DNA from 2 places in the Pseudomonas sp. HP_14 genome. Region 2 is predicted to be linked to the other one. Evidence: predicted binding sites of a transcription regulator. Region 2 holds the regulator's gene; the other holds the start of a gene.
The links. The regulator sigma-54, encoded in region 2, starts transcription at its own class of promoters, with help from an activator protein. The targets are predictions, from matches to a motif close to ANTGGCATNNANNTTGCTNT.

Region 1 (6,460 bases), on a different contig from region 2:
GACTGCTCTCAATAGCTGCGTGGCATGCGCCAGCCATTGCGCCACGGACAGTTGGCCGTGCTCATTGAAAAGTTGCATCAGGCTGCGGCCTGAATGTTCACGCATGACGTAATACAGGTGCTGGCGATCAGGTACGGGATGGGTTTCAGGGAAAAAACGGCCCGCCACGCGCTTCAAAAACCATTCTTCGAGCAGCAATCCCTGGCCAGCGCCGGGTTCGTCATGGCGATTGCCGGGGAGCGTTTTCAGTAACCAGCGCTGATTGTGCTGGTCGGTGACCCGATAAAGCAGCGATTGCCGAGACTCCGCCAGCAACCCGTTAATCTGCCAGCCTTCAAAAGCCTGGCCAGTCTTTAAAGGAGGCGGCAATGGCCATTGTTGAAGCTGGATGAGAGCGTCGCCAAGGTCATCCTGACCCAGCGCGTCGACGCGAATCAGCACGGCACTGGCGTTGTCCTGACTACCGGCCAGATGTGCGGCGCTGACCAGCGTCTGCACGGCACGATCCAGATCCTCTTGCTCAGTGAGAATCGAACGAATACTCGCATCACCCAATGTTGCCCAGACTCCATCGCTGAGCAGTAGCAGGCGTTCGCCCTCGCGCAACTCGCCGTCCAGATAATCCATGACCAGGTATTGGTCCAGCCCCAGAGCACGTTTGAGCACATGCTGCATGTCTGGCTGTTCCCAGACGTGATCTTCACTGATGCGTTGCAGTTCTCCCGCATGCCAGCGATAGGCACGACAATCGCCTACGTGGGCGAGGGTGAAGCGCCGGCCCCGTAGCACCAGCACGCTAAGGGTGGTCAGCAAGCCATTGGCCTGCAACCAGCGATTCTGTGCCAGCAGCAACCGGTCAAGGGATTGAGCGACGCCCCAGGTTTCCGGCGTCGAATAGTAATCCAGCGCCAGCGCTTGCAAGGTGGATTGCGCCGCGAGGGCGCCATCCACGCATTGACTGACGCCATCGGCCAGGGCAAACAGATAGCCCTTACTGGCGGCAAGGGCCGGGGCCGGAGTCACCAGGCGCATAGCGTCCTGATTTTCCGCCCGCGGCCCGCTGGCGCTGAATTGAGCAACGCTCAGTCGCAAGCTCATCAATGACCTCAGACGCGTGCAGCGGTTACTGCTGCCGAGCCCCAGGTGGTTCTCCAGCGGCGCTTGACGTTAAGCAGGCCGAACCAGGCCAGTACGCCAAGAAATGCAAACAGCCACAGGCCTATCTGATAGTCGCCGGTGTGTTGCTTGATCGAACCCAGGCCGGCCGCGAGCAGGAAGCCGCCGATACCGCCCGCCATGCCGATCAGGCCGGTCATGACGCCGATTTCCTTGCGAAAGCGTTGTGGCACCAACTGGAACACTGCGCCATTACCTGCACCGAGACCGAGCATCGCGGCGACAAACAGCGCCAATGCGGCCCAAGAGCTGGGCAGATTGAAACCCACTGCTGCGATGCAGATTGCAGCGACGGCGTACATGCCTGCCAGGGTGCGAATCCCGCCGAAACGGTCAGCCAGCGCACCGCCCAATGGACGCATCAGACTGCCGCCAAACACGCAGGCTGCGGTGTAGTAACCGGCCGTAACCGGGCTGAGGCCATACTGGTCATTGAAGTAGCCGGGCAGGGCGCTGGCCAGGCCGATAAAACCACCAAAGGTCACGCTGTAGAAAAACATGAACCACCAACTGTCACGATCGCCCAGTGCTTTGAGGTAGTCGCTCATGGACTTGGGTTTGGCGCGTTCTGGAGCGTTACGTGCCATCAGCGAGAACGCGATCAGCGTCAGCACCAGCGGAATGACCGCAAAGCCGAACACATTGCTCCAGCCAAAGGCTGCCGCCAGTACCGGGGCAATCAGCGCTGCCAGCACCGTGCCCGAGTTGCCTGCACCGGCAATGCCCATCGCCTTGCCCTGATGCTCCGCTGGATACCACTGAGAGGCCAGCGGCAATGCGACCGCGAACGATGCACCTGCCACCCCGAGAAATACGCCCAGCAGCAACGCCTGCTCGTAGGTGTGAATGCCCAGATTCCAGGCCGTGAACAGGGCCAGAATCACAATGACCTGGCCGATGATGCCGGCGGTCTTCGGCGACAGCTGGTCTGCCACGATCCCCATCACAAAGCGCAGCAGGGCGCCCGCCAGGATCGGCGTCGCTACCATCAGGCCGCGTTGTTGGGTGGTGAGTTGCAGGTCGGTTGCGATCTGCACTGCCATTGGGCCGAGCAGGTACCAGACCATGAAGCTCAGGTCGAAATACAGAAATGCGGCGAACAGGGTCGGTTTGTGACCGGCCTTCCAGAAGCTTGTATTCATTGAACACCTCATCTGCAAAAAGGAGATCTGTCGGTTCAGGCACGGACCTGAGCCGTAACGGGCTTGAATCTTTAGAAACCTGCAGGTGGGCGTCCATAACCTCGGCAGCTCCACCAACTCCAGTCACTGGAGCCAAAACGCAAAAAACGCCGCAACCTGATTCGCGTTGGCGAAAGAGGTGTGCGACGTCTTTGTCGTAGAGTGGGGCAACCGCCGTTGGTTACCTGTGGTGATTAGCTAGCAAAAGCTGGGCCATCTAGAAAGACAGAGGGTTTATGGGAGTTGTTCTACGGTCCATCAAACTGCGCTGCCTCGAGCCAACCGGTGTATTTGTAGGAGCGCACGAGCACCGCGAGGCCGCGATGGCGATATATCAGGCAGGACGCCATCGCTGCCTCGCGGTGCTCGTGAGCTCCTACAGAAAGCTTTTAAATTCAATGGCATACATATAATTTGATAGGCGAAGAGCTTGTTCTGCTCCCGCAAATCCACAAAACTACGACTCACCCCAACAACTCACTCATCGCAATAATCTGCTCCGCGACCTGAATCAGCTTCTGCTGTCTACTCATGGCCTGGCGACGCATCAGGGTATAGGCCTCTTCCTCCTTACAATCTTTCATCTTCATCAGCAGGCCCTTGGCCAATTCAATGCGTTTGCGCTCGGCCAGTTGCTGGTCCCGTGCCTGAAGTTGTGCACGCAAGGCTTGATCGCTCTCAAAGCGGGCCATCGCCACGTCGAGAATCGGTTGCAGACGCTGGGCATGAATGCCCTCCACGATATAAGCACTTACCCCCGACTTGATGGCCTGGCGCATCACGCCCGGATCATGCTCATCGGTAAACATCACAATAGGGCGCGGCTGATCGCGACTGACCATCACCACCTGCTCCATCACATCGCGGCCAGGTGATTCGGTGTCGATCAGAATCACATCCGGGCGGAGTGCTTCAACCCGGGCGGGCAGGTCAATAATCAGCCCGGATTCGTCGATCACCTCAAAGCCCGCCTCACTGAGCGCGGCCTTCAGACGCCCGACTTTTTTTGCCGTGTCATTGATCAAGAGGATACGCAGCATAGTCATCAGCTCCTCATTGAGTCAGGTCGGCAGTTGCCGAACTGGCCAGCGCATGAAGCTTGAAGCTGCGCGCATAGCCTGCCGGATCAGAGCCGTCCCAGACCTTGCCGTCGATCAACTGGCTGCTGCGCATCGTTGTTGCCGGAACCTCGATGCCCAGCGCCTCGGCGGCCTGTCGGTACAGCGCCAATTGATGCACGCCCTTGGCGACATTGAGGTAGTCAGGATCCTCACGCAGCAAGCCCCAGCGCCGGAACTGAGTCATGAACCACATACCGTCGGACAGATACGGCAGATTGACTTCGCCATTGCCGTGGAAACGCAATGCATGGTGATCGTGCCACTGGTTACCCAGTCCGTCTCGATAATCGCCCATCAGGCGGGGTTCGATGTAGCTGGCGGGAGCATCGAGATAGTCCGCGCCACTGAGCAGTTGCGCGGTACTGCGGCGGTTTTCGTCGCTGGATTCGATGAAGCGACTGGCTTCCAGTACGGCCATGACCAAGGCTCGTGCCGCGTTCGGATTCTGTTCAACGAATTCACGGGTGCAGCCCAGCACTTTTTCCGGATGGTTCGGCCAGATTGCCTGAGTAGTGGCAAAGGTAAAGCCCAATTGCTGATCCACCGCACTGGCGCCCCAGGGTTCGCCCACACAGAAACCATCAATTCGACCGGCTTCCAGGTGCTCAACCATACGCGGCGGCGGGACCACCACACTGGTAACGTCCTGCAAGGGGTGAATACCCTGACTTGCCAGCCAGTAGTAAAGCCACATGGCGTGGTTGCCGGTAGGGAAGGTCTGCGCGAAGGTCAGCTTTGTGCCGCTTTGGTGCGCCTGGCGATCCAGTGCCTCAGGAGTGACCACGCCAGCGTCTTGCAGCGCACGCGACAGATTGATGCTCTGGCCATTCTGATTCAGCCCCATCAGCACGGCCATGTCGGTGGCTGCGCTGCCGCCAATCCCCAATTGAACCGCGTAAATCAACCCGTAGAGACTGTGGGCTGCGTGCAATTCGCCGCTGACCAGTTTGTCGCGCAGGCTGGCCCAGGAGGGTTGACGTTTGAGGTTCAGGCTCAGGCCATAAGGCTGGGCAAAGCCCTGTGTCGCGGCCACCACGATAGAGGCGCTATCGGACAAAGGCATGAAGCCGATGTCCAGACTGTTCATCTCTGGCGCATCGCTGCCAGCTACCCAGGCCAAGGGGTTTCGAGTGGGCTCGTTCATAAAGGTCATCTGTCCTCTGCCATGACGACTGCGGGTGAACCTGTGATTTCCGGTTCGGGCTGGCAGGAATTTTCCATAAAAAAAGCGTCGTTCAATCCTTCGCAAAAGCAAAGACGGAACGACGCCGTTGTCGATGCAGGATGCCATCGTTGGCGCGCTGCTATTAGCTTAAGCCAAGCAAGCGATATGCCAGTGTCATGCTCACCTAATCGTGGCATAGGTATCTAGACTGCTTTCAAGTCGTGTACCTCGCTGTCGCTCGGCCGACGTGGTTTGACGGGGCGCCTCAGATCAAAAGCAAAGCGAATACAGCGGTTACACCCCGAACCGCTAGGAGCGAACTTGTTCGCGAGACGTCCGCAAATCCAACAAAGGTCTCGTCTGACACACCGCTTCGCAGCCTTCGGCAGCTCCTACAGTTGTGCAGTAAACCCAAGAATCAGGTCGGCTGTCAGGCCGCCGCGCTTTTGATTTTGATCTGCGGGCGGGTACACCGGGCACCAGCGAGGTGCCGAGTGGTGGGGTAAAAGACTTTTGCTTACTTTTGGCTGGGCCGGCTTCCGGCGCAAAAGTGAGGCGCCGTAAGGGCGCAACCAATATCAGCCCTGACCGCGGTAATGGATATGTACACAAAGAATCGCTGCATGAATGATGTGCATATACCTATGCTAATCACAGCATCACAATCGATCAGTTCATGCAAAAGCCTGCAGGCATGCCTCGCACGCAATCGCTCAGACGTCTATAATCGCCGCCCTGAATTCAGCTTCTTACGAGCCGCGCCCGCCCATGTATAACCTGGCCCGCCAGTTACTGTTCAAACTTTCCCCGGAAACTTCCCACGACCTGTCGCTGGATCTGATTGGCGCTGGTGGCCGGTTGGGTATCAATGGCCTGTTGAGCAAGGCTCCGGCGCGTCTGCCGGTTAATGTCATGGGGCTGGATTTTCCTAATCCAGTCGGGCTGGCTGCTGGTCTGGACAAGAATGGCGCCGCCATTGACGGCTTCGCCCAGCTGGGCTTCGGCTTTGTTGAGATCGGTACGGTCACTCCCCGTCCTCAGCCCGGTAATCCGAAGCCGCGAATTTTCCGCTTGCCTCATGCTGAAGCGATCATCAACCGCATGGGCTTCAACAACCTGGGTGTCGACAACCTTGTCGCCCGGGTTCAGGCCGCCAGCTACAAAGGCATTCTGGGTATCAATATCGGTAAAAATTTCGATACGCCGGTCGAGCGCGCGGTAGACGACTACCTGATCTGTCTGGATAAGGTTTACGCCCACGCCAGCTATGTAACGGTCAATGTGAGTTCGCCAAACACACCCGGCCTGCGCAGCCTGCAGTTCGGCGATTCGCTCAAGCAACTGCTCGAAGCATTACGCATTCGTCAGGAAGCGCTGACCCGGATGCACGGCAAACGAGTGCCGCTGGCTATCAAGATTGCACCGGACATGACCGATGAAGAAACCGTGCTGGTAGCAGCGGCACTGATCGAGTCGGGCATGGATGCAGTGATCGCCACCAACACCACCCTGAGCCGCGAAGGCGTCGAAGGTTTGCCGCATGGTGACGAGGCGGGCGGTCTGTCCGGCGCTCCGGTTCGTGAAAAGAGCACCCACACCGTCAAGGTGCTGGCTGGCGAACTGGCCGGGCGTATGCCGATCATTGCGGCGGGCGGGATCACCGAAGGCAAGCATGCGGCTGAGAAAATCGCTGCGGGTGCCAGTCTGGTGCAGATCTACTCCGGCTTTATCTATAAAGGCCCGGCGCTGATTCGTCAGTCAGTAGATGCGATCGCCGCCATGCCTAAACGCCAGGACGTGGCTGACTCCTAAAATCC
Region 2 (11,827 bases):
AATTTGCAGATCCAGTGGCTCATACAGGCCCTGGCCGGTGTATTCCATCAGCACATCTTTACCGGCAACGCCCAGATCAGCAGCACCATGTTCAACATAAGTCGGCACATCGGTGGCACGCACGATCAGCAAGCGCACATCGGCCTGGGTCGTGGGAATGATCAGCTTGCGGCTCTTGTCCGGATTCTCGGTTGGCACAATGCCCGCTTCGGCGAGAAGCGGCAGAGTGTCGTCGAGGATGCGGCCCTTGGACAATGCGATGGTCAACATGGGAAACGTCAGTCCTTATCAGGAAACTTCTGCCCGTGCGCAATCGGCGCCGAACAAAACCTGATGCCGGTTCAACACGGGCACCAGGTGAAACGAATCAGAATTCACACGCCGTGAAGCGCGCAATACCTGACGCCCGAACCACAATTGGCTCGGGCGGCAGGTCGTTCAACTACTAGCCCGGAACGCGGCGAATCTTCGCGCCCAGCATCTGCAGTTTCTCTTCAATGCACTCGTAGCCACGATCTATATGGTAGATGCGGTCGATGAGCGTGTCGCCCTGAGCAACCAGAGCGGAGATAACCAGGCTGGCCGATGCACGCAGGTCGGTGGCCATGACTGGCGCGCCTTTGAGGATCTGGGTACCGGTGACGATGGCGGTATTGCCCTCGACCTGAATCTGCGCGCCCATGCGATGCATCTCGTAGACGTGCATGAAACGGTTTTCGAAGATGGTCTCGATCACTGCACCAGTGCCTTCGGCGATGGCATTGAGCGAGATGAACTGCGCCTGCATGTCAGTAGGGAATGCCGGGTAAGGAGCGGTACGCACGTTAACAGCCTTCGGACGCTTGCCGTGCATGTTCAGCTCGATCCAGTCAACACCGCTGGTGACTTCAGCACCCGCTTCCTGCAGCTTGAGCAGCACCGCCTCCAGGATGGTCGGATCGGTATCCTTGACCTTCACGCGGCCGCCAGTAGCAGCAGCAGCCACCAGATAGGTGCCTGTCTCGATACGGTCCGGCATGACCTTGTAGGTCGCCGAGTCCAGGCGCTTCACGCCATCGATAGTGATGGTGTCGGTACCGGCGCCGTGAATCTTCGCACCCATCGCAATCAGGAAGTTAGCCAGGTCGACAACTTCAGGTTCACGAGCGGCGTTTTGCAGGACGCTACGGCCGTTAGCCAGGCTCGCGGCCATCATGATGTTTTCGGTACCGGTCACACTGACGGTATCGAAGAAGAAATTTGCACCGCGCAGGCCGCCTTCAGGGGCCTTGGCCTTGATGTAACCACCTTCGACATCAATGATTGCACCCATGGCTTCCAGGCCACGAATGTGCAGGTCCACTGGACGCGAACCGATCGCACAACCGCCAGGCAACGCAACTTCAGCTTCGCCGAAACGAGCAACCATAGGACCAAGCACGAGGATCGAGGCGCGCATGGTCTTCACCAGCTCATACGGAGCAATCAACGTCTTGATCGTACGCGGATCAATTTCAACGCTGAGCTTTTCGTCGATGACAGGCTCGATGCCCATGCGACCGAACAGCTCGATCATGGTGGTGATGTCGTGCAGGTGCGGCAGATTCTGTACGGTTACCGGGCCATCAGCCAGCAGCGTAGCGGCAAGAATCGGCAGGGCAGAGTTTTTCGCCCCGGAAATGCGGATTTCGCCATCAAGACGAACGCCGCCAGTAATAATCAATTTATCCATTAGAGTCTCGACGCCAAGTGGCTCAGGTGCGCTCGGCCCACGCAGCGCGGCTGAAAAATTTCATGGTGACCGCGTGGATGCTGCCATCGGCAATCCAGGGGTTCAAATGCGTGTAGATCTGTTGCTGACGCTTGACCGGGCTCAGCGCGGCCAGCTCGTCATTGATCACGTTCAGCTGGAAGCTGCAGCCTTCGCCTTCAACTTCAACCTGGATCTCGGGCAACTTCCCTTCAAGGAAGCTCTTAACTTCTACGGCGTGCATGCTAAACCTCTATTGGCGACCTACGCGCGCGGGTCGGCCATCATACAAAAAAGCCCACTCAATGCGAACCCCGCAACGCAGGACCCGGACGAGGGGCTTTCATAAACGGGGGATCAATGATCGTGGAGCAGTTCAGTCAGCTCTGAGACCTGAGCAATCTTGCGCATGTCTTCCGGCATCGAGCGGATGCTGACATCCTTGCCAGCGTCTCGTGCATCGCGCATGAAAGCCAGCAACAAGGCCAGGCCTACACTGCTGGATTTTTCAACGCCTGCGCAGTCCAGCACAACGGTCGGCAACTCACTCGACTTGATCAACGCGGCGCCCTGCTTGCGCAAAGCCGGACCGGTCAAATAGTCGAGCGTGCCGATCAATTGCAACTCACCCGGCGCGACGAGCCGTACGACTGATTCTGTCATTGCGCGCCCGGACCCGCTGCTTCTGGCGCCTTCTCTTTAGCCTTGGCAACTTCACCTGCCCAGCTATTGATCGTCTCGTCCAGATTATTACCGTTACGCTGCATCGCATCAGCGAACTGATCACGGAACAGCTTGCCGATGTTGATGCCGTTAATGATCACGTTGCGTACTTTCCACTCGCCGCCAATCTTGACGAGCGTGTAGGACACCGGATAAACCGCGCCATTGTTACCCTTCACCTGCATTTCAACGCTGGTGCGGTCCGCGCCTTCAGCCTTTTCCGGGGAAACAGTGATGCCCTGATTGTTGTACTCCAGCAATGCGTTGCCATAGAACTGCATCAGGCTACGCTTGAAGTTTTCCTGAAAACGCTGCATCTGCTCAGGAGAAGCATTGCGTGAATACTTCACGGTCATGATGCTTTTGGAAATGCCGTCGGCATCTACCACCGGGCCAACGATGCGGTTCAAGGCATCATAAAAGGCGCCAGGATTACTTTTGTACTGTTCTTTGTTGGCTGCCAGATCGCTCAACAATTCCTTGGTGGTGCGATCCACCAGATCATGAGCGGACGGTGTGGCGGCAGCATTGCCCAGCATTGGTAACAGTGCCAGCAACACCAACAGACCACGGCGCACGATTGAGATCATCTAAAAGCTCCTCATTTAGCGTCTTTACTCACGGTATTGAGCAGGAATTTTCCGATAAGGTCTTCCAGCACAAGCGACGACTGCGTGTCATGGATAGTGCTGCCATCCTTCAGCAACCCGTCGTCGCCACCCACGCTGATACCCACATATTTTTCACCGAGCAAGCCTGCGGTCAGAATCGACGCAGTGGAATCGACAGGCAGGTTGTTAACCTTTTTCTGCACTTCCATCGTCACTCGACCTGTAAAGGTATCGCGATCCAGATCGATCGCAGTGACCTTGCCGATCGTCACGCCTGCCATGCTCACCTTGGCTCTGACAGTCAAACCGGCAATATTGTCGAAATTTGCATAAAGTTTATAAGTATCAGTGCTGGCACTGGAGCTCAGACCGCTGACGCGCAGGGCAAGCAGGAGCAAAGCCAGTATCCCGGCCAGCAGGAACAGGCCGACACCTGTTTCGATGGTGCGGTTTTGCATCAGAAATCTCCAAACATCAATGCGGTCAGAATAAAGTCCAGGCCCAACACGGCCAGGGAGGCATACACGACGGTCTTCGTCGTGGCACGGCTGATCCCTTCGGAAGTGGGCTCGCAGTCATAACCCTGAAACACGGCAATCCAGGTCACCACGAAGGCAAATACGACGCTCTTGATAACGCCGTTAATCACATCATCTACAAAAGAAACGCTGTTTTGCATGTTCGACCAGAACGAGCCTTCATAGACTCCCAGCCAGTCGATCGCTACCCAGGAACCTCCCCAGATACCCACTACGCTAAAAATCATCGCCAACAGAGGCAGTGAGATGAATCCGGCCCAAAGCCTCGGCGCAGCAATGTACTTGAGCGGGTCGACGCCAATCATTTCCAGGCTGGACAACTGCTCGGTGGACTTCATGTTGCCAATTTCAGCAGTTAATGCAGAGCCTGCACGACCGGCGAACAACAACGCAGTAACCACTGGCCCCAGCTCTCTCAGCAATGTCAGGGCAACCATTTGCCCAACCGCTTGCTCGGAACCGTATTTGGTGAGGATGCTGAAACCCTGCAGCGATAGCACCATGCCGATAAACATGCCCGACACGACGATGATCGCCAGCGACATGACACCCACCGAATAGAGCTGTCGGACGAGCAACTGAAAGCTGCCGCCAATCGAACTGCGCCCCAGCAAGGCATGAACCAGAAAAATCGCTGAACGTCCGAGAACTGCCAGGATATCTATTGCGGAACGCCCAAGCAGGCGTATCCGCTCCATTAATGACTTCTTGCGCATCAGCGCTTCCCCAAAAGATCTTCGCGATAATCCGGCGCAGGATAATGAAACGGCACCGGGCCGTCCGGATCGCCGGTCATGAATTGACGAATGCGTGGGTTATCCGAGCCCATCAGTTCCTCGGGCGTACCCTGCCCCAGCACCTGACCGTCGCCCACAACATAAAGGTAATCGGCGATACTCGCCGTTTCGTCCAGATCATGAGAAACCACGACACTGGTGATCCCGAGCGCGTCATTAAGCAGCTTGATCAGACGCACCAGAACCCCCATCGCAATCGGGTCCTGCCCCACGAAGGGTTCGTCGTACATGAGAATTTGCGGATCAAGAGCAATCGCGCGGGCAAGCGCCACACGACGTTTCATTCCGCCCGACAGTTCATCAGGCATCAACTCGATAGCACCGCGCAGCCCCACCGCCTGCAATTTAAGCAAGACAATGTCGCGAATCATTTCTTCCGGCAGCTCGGTGTGAACGCGCAATGGAAAGGCAACGTTCTCGAATACATCCAGATCAGTGAACAGCGCACCGCTCTGAAAAAGCACACCCATATGCTTGCGCGCATCGAACAGATCGCTGCGCGACAGGGCGGGCAGGTTCTGACCGTTGACCCATACTTCGCCCGCAGAAGGCCGTAACTGGGCGCCCATCAGACGCAGCAATGTGGTTTTGCCGCTGCCCGAAGGTCCCATGATGCCGGTGACTTTGCCACGGGGAATACGAATATCGACATTTTCGAAAATGCTGCGCGTACCGCGCTTGAAGGAAACGCCCTTCAGCTCGATCGCGTAGGCGTTATCGGCGCTCATCTAAACTCCTTGCGATGCAGCCTCACGTTCAGCTGCCGAGTCCCTGGCGGGAGACATGCTGTCCCGGTGGGCTGAACAGGCCGCGAACTATACCACCGCTATAAGGCGCCGCCCAAGAGAGAAGCCGATCAATCAATATCACCGCACACAATTTGCGACACTTCACGCAAAGGCAGCCCGCTTTTCGTCATCCGCAACGATTAAAAACAAACCTCGACGATCAGACGTGAGGGAATCGCGCATTACCGCTATAATCGCCGCCTTTTAACGAGCTGACCGATTTTCCACATGAACCAGACCAGCGACCTTATCCAATCAGCACAACGCACCATTCGCCTCGAAATCGAAGCGGTGGAAGGCTTGTTAGCGCATATCGATGCGGATTTCGTCCAGGCTTGTGAGATGATTCTGGCGAGTAAAGGGCGCGTTGTTGTGGTTGGCATGGGCAAGTCCGGCCATATCGGCAAGAAAATCGCTGCCACACTGGCAAGCACCGGCACCACGTCTTTTTTTGTGCACCCTGCCGAAGCCAGTCATGGCGATATGGGCATGATCACCTCCGACGACATCATTCTGGCCTTGTCGAACTCGGGCACTACCGCCGAAATAGTTACCTTGCTGCCCCTGATCAAACGCCTGGGCATCAAGATGATCAGCCTGACCGGCAACCCTGAGTCGACTCTGGCGGAAGCTGCAGACGTCAATCTCAACGCCCACGTAGAACATGAAGCCTGCCCGCTGAATCTGGCCCCGACCTCGTCCACGACCGCAGCGCTGGTCATGGGTGACGCATTGGCGGTCGCATTACTGGAAGCCCGCGGTTTCACAGCCGAAGACTTCGCGTTCTCGCACCCGGGTGGCGCACTGGGCAGACGCCTGCTGCTCAAGGTCGAGCACGTCATGCACAGTGGAGAACAGCTGCCGAAAGTGCAACGCGGTACCCTGCTTCGTGACGCACTGATGGAAATGACCCGCAAAGGCTTGGGTATGACCGCCATTCTCGAAGCTGACGGGCAACTGGCCGGGATCTTCACCGACGGCGATTTGCGCCGCACCCTGGATCGCCCTATCGACATTCGCCAGGCGATCATAGACGACGTAATGACAGTGCACGGCAAAACGGCCCGCCCTGAAATGCTCGCTGCTGAAGCGCTGAAAATCATGGAAGACCACAAAATCGGCTCACTCATCGTCGTCGACGAAAAAGATCATCCGGTGGGCGCTTTCAATCTGCAGGACCTGCTGCGTGCAGGCGTCATGTAATGGAGACGTACAAATGACCACCGACCTGCTGCAACGCGGCAAAAATATCAAACTGGCGATTTTCGACGTCGATGGCGTGCTGACCGACGGCCGCCTTTATTTCCTCGAAGACGGCAGCGAATTCAAGACTTTCAACACGCTGGACGGCCAAGGCATTAAAATGCTGATCGCCTCGGGCGTGACAACAGCCATAATCAGTGGCCGCAAGACCCCCGTAGTCGAACGCAGGGCCAAAAATCTGGGCATTGAACATCTTTATCAGGGCCGTGAAGACAAGCTCGTGGTACTCGACGAGCTGCTCGCGCAACTTGGCTTGAATTACGAACAGGTCGCTTATCTGGGTGATGATCTGCCAGACTTGCCAGTCATCCGGCGTGTCGGCCTGGGCATGGCAGTAGCCAACGCAGCTACTTTCGTGCGGCAACATGCCCATGGCATTACCCAGGCGCGAGGCGGCGAAGGCGCAGCCCGCGAGTTCTGTGAATTGATCATGAGCGCTCAGGGCAGCCTTGAAGCAGCCCACGCAGCCTACTTATAGAAGCCATTTATGCTTAGCAAAAGAATTCGAACGTTTCTGATCCTCGGTGTGTTGGCATTCCTGCTAGCGGCTGCAGGCTACTGGAACATCAGCCCGGAAAGCTTCATGGAGCAACCGGCTGCAGCGGTGGATGAAAGCGCCATCGACTTTTACGCGATCAATGCGCACAGCGTGCAGTATCTGCCCGACGGCAAACTGCAGTACGAGATGACCGCCGACAAGGTCGAGCACATCAAGGCTACCGATGTAACAATGCTGACCACGCCAGACCTGCAAATGTACCGTGGCACCCTTTACCCTTGGCATATACAGAGCAAAACAGGTGAAGTGTCCCCAGGTGGCGAGCAAGTGGAATTGATCGATTCGGTTCGCGTAGCACGAACCGACGACAAAAAACGTACGACCATTATCACTAGTAGTCGCATGACCGTATTCCCGCAGAAGCAATATGCGCAGACCGAGCAAGCCGTTAGAATCGACGGCGCAGGCGGTGTGACTACGGCCAAGGGAATGAAAGCGTATTTGAACGACGGCAGGATGGACCTGCTATCTAAAGTAAGAGGACAGTATGAGGCTCGTTAAAACCCTTCCTTTTTTGCTCGGCCTGGGTGCAGCACTGGGAAGCGCGAGCGCCTGGTCCCTGCCGACTGATCGCGATCAGCCGATCCACATCCAGTCCGATGACGCACAACTCGACGACAAGAAAGGCGTTGCCACCTACAAAGGCAACGTAATCATCACCCAGGGCTCGATGAAGATCACCGGCAACACCGTGACCATCACACGTAATGCCCAAGGTGAAGTCGACGTATTCACGTCTGTCGGCAACCTTGCCTACTACGAGCAGAAGCCGTCAGTGGACAAGCCTATCGTTCAAGCCTACGCGATCACTATCCAGTACTACGCTGCCCAGGATCGTATCGTGCTGATCGACAAGGCCAAGGTGATCAACGATGGCAACACGTCCGAAGGCGAAAAAATCGTTTACGACACCGTGAAGCAGATCGTCAGCGCAGGTCGCGCCAATGGCGGCAGCAAAGTGACTACGCCGCGTCCGCGTATCGATATGGTTATCCAGCCGAAAAAGAAACCCGACCAGCAGAAGGCCCAGTAAATGGCGACGCTGAAAGCCCAGCATCTGGCTAAAAGCTACAAGGGCCGTCAGGTCGTTCGTGATGTGAGCCTATCCATTGAGAGCGGCCAGATCGTAGGATTACTGGGGCCTAACGGTGCCGGCAAGACCACCTGCTTCTACATGATTGTCGGTCTGGTTCAGGCGGATCAGGGCCGCGTGCTCATTGACGACCTGGATGTCAGCCATCAACCAATGCACGGCCGTGCACGTGCGGGTATCGGCTATCTGCCTCAGGAAGCCTCGATCTTCCGCAAGCTGTCCGTGGCAGACAACATCATGGCGATTCTCGAAACCCGCCAGGAACTGGACCGCGACGGACGCCGCAAAGAGCTGGAAAGCCTGCTGCAGGAGTTCCACATCACCCATATTCGCGACAACCTGGGCATGAGCCTGTCCGGTGGTGAACGCCGTCGGGTAGAGATCGCCCGCGCACTCGCTACCTCACCGAAATTCATTCTGCTCGATGAACCTTTCGCAGGCGTAGACCCGATTTCGGTAGGCGACATCAAGCAGATCATTCATCACTTGAAAGCCAAGGGCATTGGCGTTCTGATCACCGATCACAACGTTCGTGAAACCCTGGATATCTGCGAAACCGCTTACATCGTCAATGACGGGCAATTGATCGCCGAGGGCGACTCGGAAACCATTCTGGCAAATCAGCTGGTGAAAGAGGTTTACCTCGGCCACGAGTTCCGCCTGTAAATAACCGCAGCGTCTGGCCTCTGAAGGCCAGCAACCTGGGGGGTTAGTTCTGACACTTTTAAAATGCCAGCACTCCCCCTAGGCAAACACTTCGGTTTCAGGCATATAATTTGCTTATGTAGGCGCCTCGGCGCTCGGTAGTGGATGGCGCATGTGCGCCGGCGAATAAGGTGTTAAGCCCCAGCCATGAAACCATCGCTAGTCTTGAGAATGGGCCAGCAGCTGACGATGACGCCGCAGCTGCAACAGGCCATCCGCTTACTCCAACTGTCTACGCTGGACCTCCAACAGGAGATTCAGGAGGCACTGGAGTCAAACCCCATGCTGGAACGCCAGGAAGAAGGCGACGACTTCGACAACGCCGATCCGTTGGCTGACAACATCGAACAGAAGCCGAACCCAGACGTTCAAGAGCCGACCTATCAGGAGTCCGCACCAACCGTAGACAATCTTGAAGAGGGTGACTGGAGCGAGCGCATTCCCAACGAACTGCCCGTCGACACCGCCTGGGAAGATGTCTATCAGACCAGCGCCAGCAGCCTGCCCAGCAATGACGACGATGAGTGGGACTTCACCACCCGCACATCGGCCGGTGAAAGCCTGCAAAGCCATCTGCTCTGGCAACTGAACCTTGCGCCAATGTCCGATACCGATCGCCTGATCGCTGTGACCCTGATCGACTGCATCAACAATCAAGGTTATCTGGACGAAACGCTCGAAGAAATTCTTGATGCCTTCGACCCCGAGCTCGATATCGAACTCGACGAAATCGAAGCCGTTCTACACCGTATTCAACAGTTTGAACCCGCAGGCATCGGCGCCCGCAACCTCAGCGAGTGCCTCTTGCTGCAACTGCGTCAGTTGCCTGCGAAAACCCGCTGGCTCAGCGAAGCCCAACGCCTGGTCAGTGATTTCATTGATCTGCTGGGCAGCCGCGATTATTCACAGCTGATGCGGCGCATGAAACTCAAGGAAGATGAGCTGCGCCAGGTCATCGAGCTGGTACAAAGCCTTAATCCGCGACCAGGCTCGCAGATCGAATCAACCGAAGCAGAGTACGTGGTCCCGGACGTCATCGTGCGCAAGGACAACGAGCGCTGGCTGGTCGAGCTGAATCAGGAGTCGGTTCCCCGGCTGCGTGTAAACCCGCAGTACGCCGGGTTTGTTCGCCGCGCCGACACCAGCGCCGACAACACCTTCATGCGCAACCAACTGCAGGAAGCCCGCTGGTTCATCAAAAGCCTGCAAAGTCGCAATGAAACCCTGATGAAGGTGGCGACACAAATCGTCGAGCACCAGCGCGGTTTCCTTGAGTATGGCGATGAGGCGATGAAGCCTCTTGTCCTGCATGACATCGCCGAAGCAGTAGGCATGCACGAATCGACTATTTCCCGGGTTACCACCCAGAAATTCATGCATACCCCACGTGGCATTTACGAGTTGAAATATTTCTTCTCAAGCCACGTAAGCACCTCGGAAGGCGGTGAGTGTTCGTCCACAGCCATTCGCGCGATCATCAAAAAACTGGTTGCAGCGGAAAATCAGAAAAAGCCGTTGAGTGACAGCAAGATCGCTGGTTTACTGGAGGCACAAGGCATTCAAGTAGCCCGTCGCACAGTTGCCAAATACCGCGAATCACTTGGCATAGCGCCTTCAAGCGAACGCAAGCGACTGATGTGACGAGAGGTACAGTAGTAACCGTACCACCGCTCCACGTTACGGTTTTTACGCAACCCGGTTGCTAGCCACAGCGTTCCAGTGGCAGGCAAAAGCCTGCCTCTTTATGCACTGGCAATAAGGAGAAAGCGGTATGCAAGTCAACATCAGTGGACATCAACTGGATGTGACCGACGCCCTACGCGACTACATCACCGAAAAACTCGGACGACTGGAGCGCCACTTCGACAAGATCACTAATGTGCAGGTCATCATGGAGGTCGAGAAGCTGAAACAGAAAATCGAAGCCACCCTGCACATCCCCGGCTCAAAGGTCGTCGCCAATGCGGAACATGATGATATGTACGCGGCAATCGACCTTTTGACCGACAAGCTGGATAGACAACTGCTCAAGCATAAGGAAAAGCAGCTCAGCCTCCTTCAGGGCGCAACGGCTCGCTGATACCCCCAAAACATGATCCGACTAGAAAATATCCTGACCCCCGGCCGTTCGCGTGCGAACGTGTCGGGCGGCAGTAAAAAACGTGTACTCGAACAAATTGCCAACCTGATCGGCGAGCAAGTGGCTGATCTCGATTCGCAAGTCGTGTTCGAGAGCCTTGTTGCCCGTGAAAAACTTGGTTCTACCGGCTTTGGTAATGGCATTGCCATTCCTCATTGTCGCTTGAAGGGGTGCAGTGCCCCCGTCAGCGCGTTGATACGGCTGGATGCCCCTATTGATTTCGACGCCATCGATGGTGCGCCAGTGGATCTGTTGTTTGTCCTGCTGGTACCTGAAGCCGCTACCGATGAACACCTTGAGCTGCTTCGCCAGATCGCCAGCATGCTGGACCGCACTGAAGTGCGCGACAAGCTGCGTAAGGCCCAGACTGGCGATGAGCTTTATAAAGTGGTGCTGGACGTACAGAACGGGCATTAATCATGCGTATGATCATCGTAAGCGGTCGCTCAGGCTCCGGCAAAAGCACGGCGCTGGACGTACTGGAAGACAACGGCTTTTATTGCGTTGACAACCTTCCGGCGGGACTGCTCCCGGAGCTGGCCGAACGTGCCCTGATCAATACTGAGCTGGCTGAACCGTTACTGGCCGTCTCCATCGATGCCCGTAACCTGCCCAGTCACCTGACCCGCTTCCCGCAGATGCTGGAAGAGGTGCGTTCACGCAATATCCAATGCGATGTTCTGTACCTGGACGCAGATGAGTCGACCCTCTTCAAGCGCTTCTCGGAAACCCGCCGCCGCCATCCGCTGAGTAACGCCAATCGTTCGCTGGCAGAAGCCATCCGCGACGAGACGACGCTGCTTGGGCCGATCATTGATCTTGCCGATCTGAAGATCAACACGACCCACCTGAATCTTTACCAGTTGCGCGATACGCTCAA

Region 1: a site for sigma-54 is predicted at 4,797-4,816, ahead of ACYASS_RS19995 (CmpA/NrtA family ABC transporter substrate-binding protein). Genes of this name have one in related genera too.

Annotation. Positions count from the first base shown of each region.
Region 1 is NZ_JBTOQI010000041.1:172,063-178,522, reverse strand. Features, by position in the region: gene ACYASS_RS20010 (protein kinase domain-containing protein) at 1-1,098, opposite strand, end outside; gene ACYASS_RS20005 (nitrate/nitrite transporter) at 1,107-2,318, opposite strand; gene ACYASS_RS20000 (ANTAR domain-containing response regulator) at 2,822-3,397, opposite strand; gene ACYASS_RS19995 (CmpA/NrtA family ABC transporter substrate-binding protein) at 3,411-4,622, opposite strand; gene ACYASS_RS19990 (quinone-dependent dihydroorotate dehydrogenase) at 5,412-6,455, shown strand.
Region 2 is NZ_JBTOQI010000011.1:230,366-242,192, reverse strand. Features, by position in the region: gene hisG (ATP phosphoribosyltransferase) at 1-270, opposite strand, end outside; gene murA (UDP-N-acetylglucosamine 1-carboxyvinyltransferase) at 446-1,711, opposite strand; gene ACYASS_RS10645 (BolA family protein) at 1,734-1,973, opposite strand; gene ACYASS_RS10640 (STAS domain-containing protein) at 2,087-2,392, opposite strand; gene ACYASS_RS10635 (MlaC/ttg2D family ABC transporter substrate-binding protein) at 2,389-3,042, opposite strand; gene mlaD (outer membrane lipid asymmetry maintenance protein MlaD) at 3,054-3,521, opposite strand; gene mlaE (lipid asymmetry maintenance ABC transporter permease subunit MlaE) at 3,521-4,318, opposite strand; gene ACYASS_RS10620 (ATP-binding cassette domain-containing protein) at 4,318-5,127, opposite strand; gene ACYASS_RS10615 (KpsF/GutQ family sugar-phosphate isomerase) at 5,416-6,390, shown strand; gene ACYASS_RS10610 (KdsC family phosphatase) at 6,404-6,928, shown strand; gene lptC (LPS export ABC transporter periplasmic protein LptC) at 6,938-7,510, shown strand; gene lptA (lipopolysaccharide transport periplasmic protein LptA) at 7,497-8,042, shown strand; gene lptB (LPS export ABC transporter ATP-binding protein) at 8,043-8,768, shown strand; gene ACYASS_RS10590 (RNA polymerase factor sigma-54) at 8,955-10,448, shown strand; gene hpf (ribosome hibernation-promoting factor, HPF/YfiA family) at 10,579-10,887, shown strand; gene ptsN (PTS IIA-like nitrogen regulatory protein PtsN) at 10,900-11,364, shown strand; gene rapZ (RNase adapter RapZ) at 11,367-11,827, shown strand, end outside.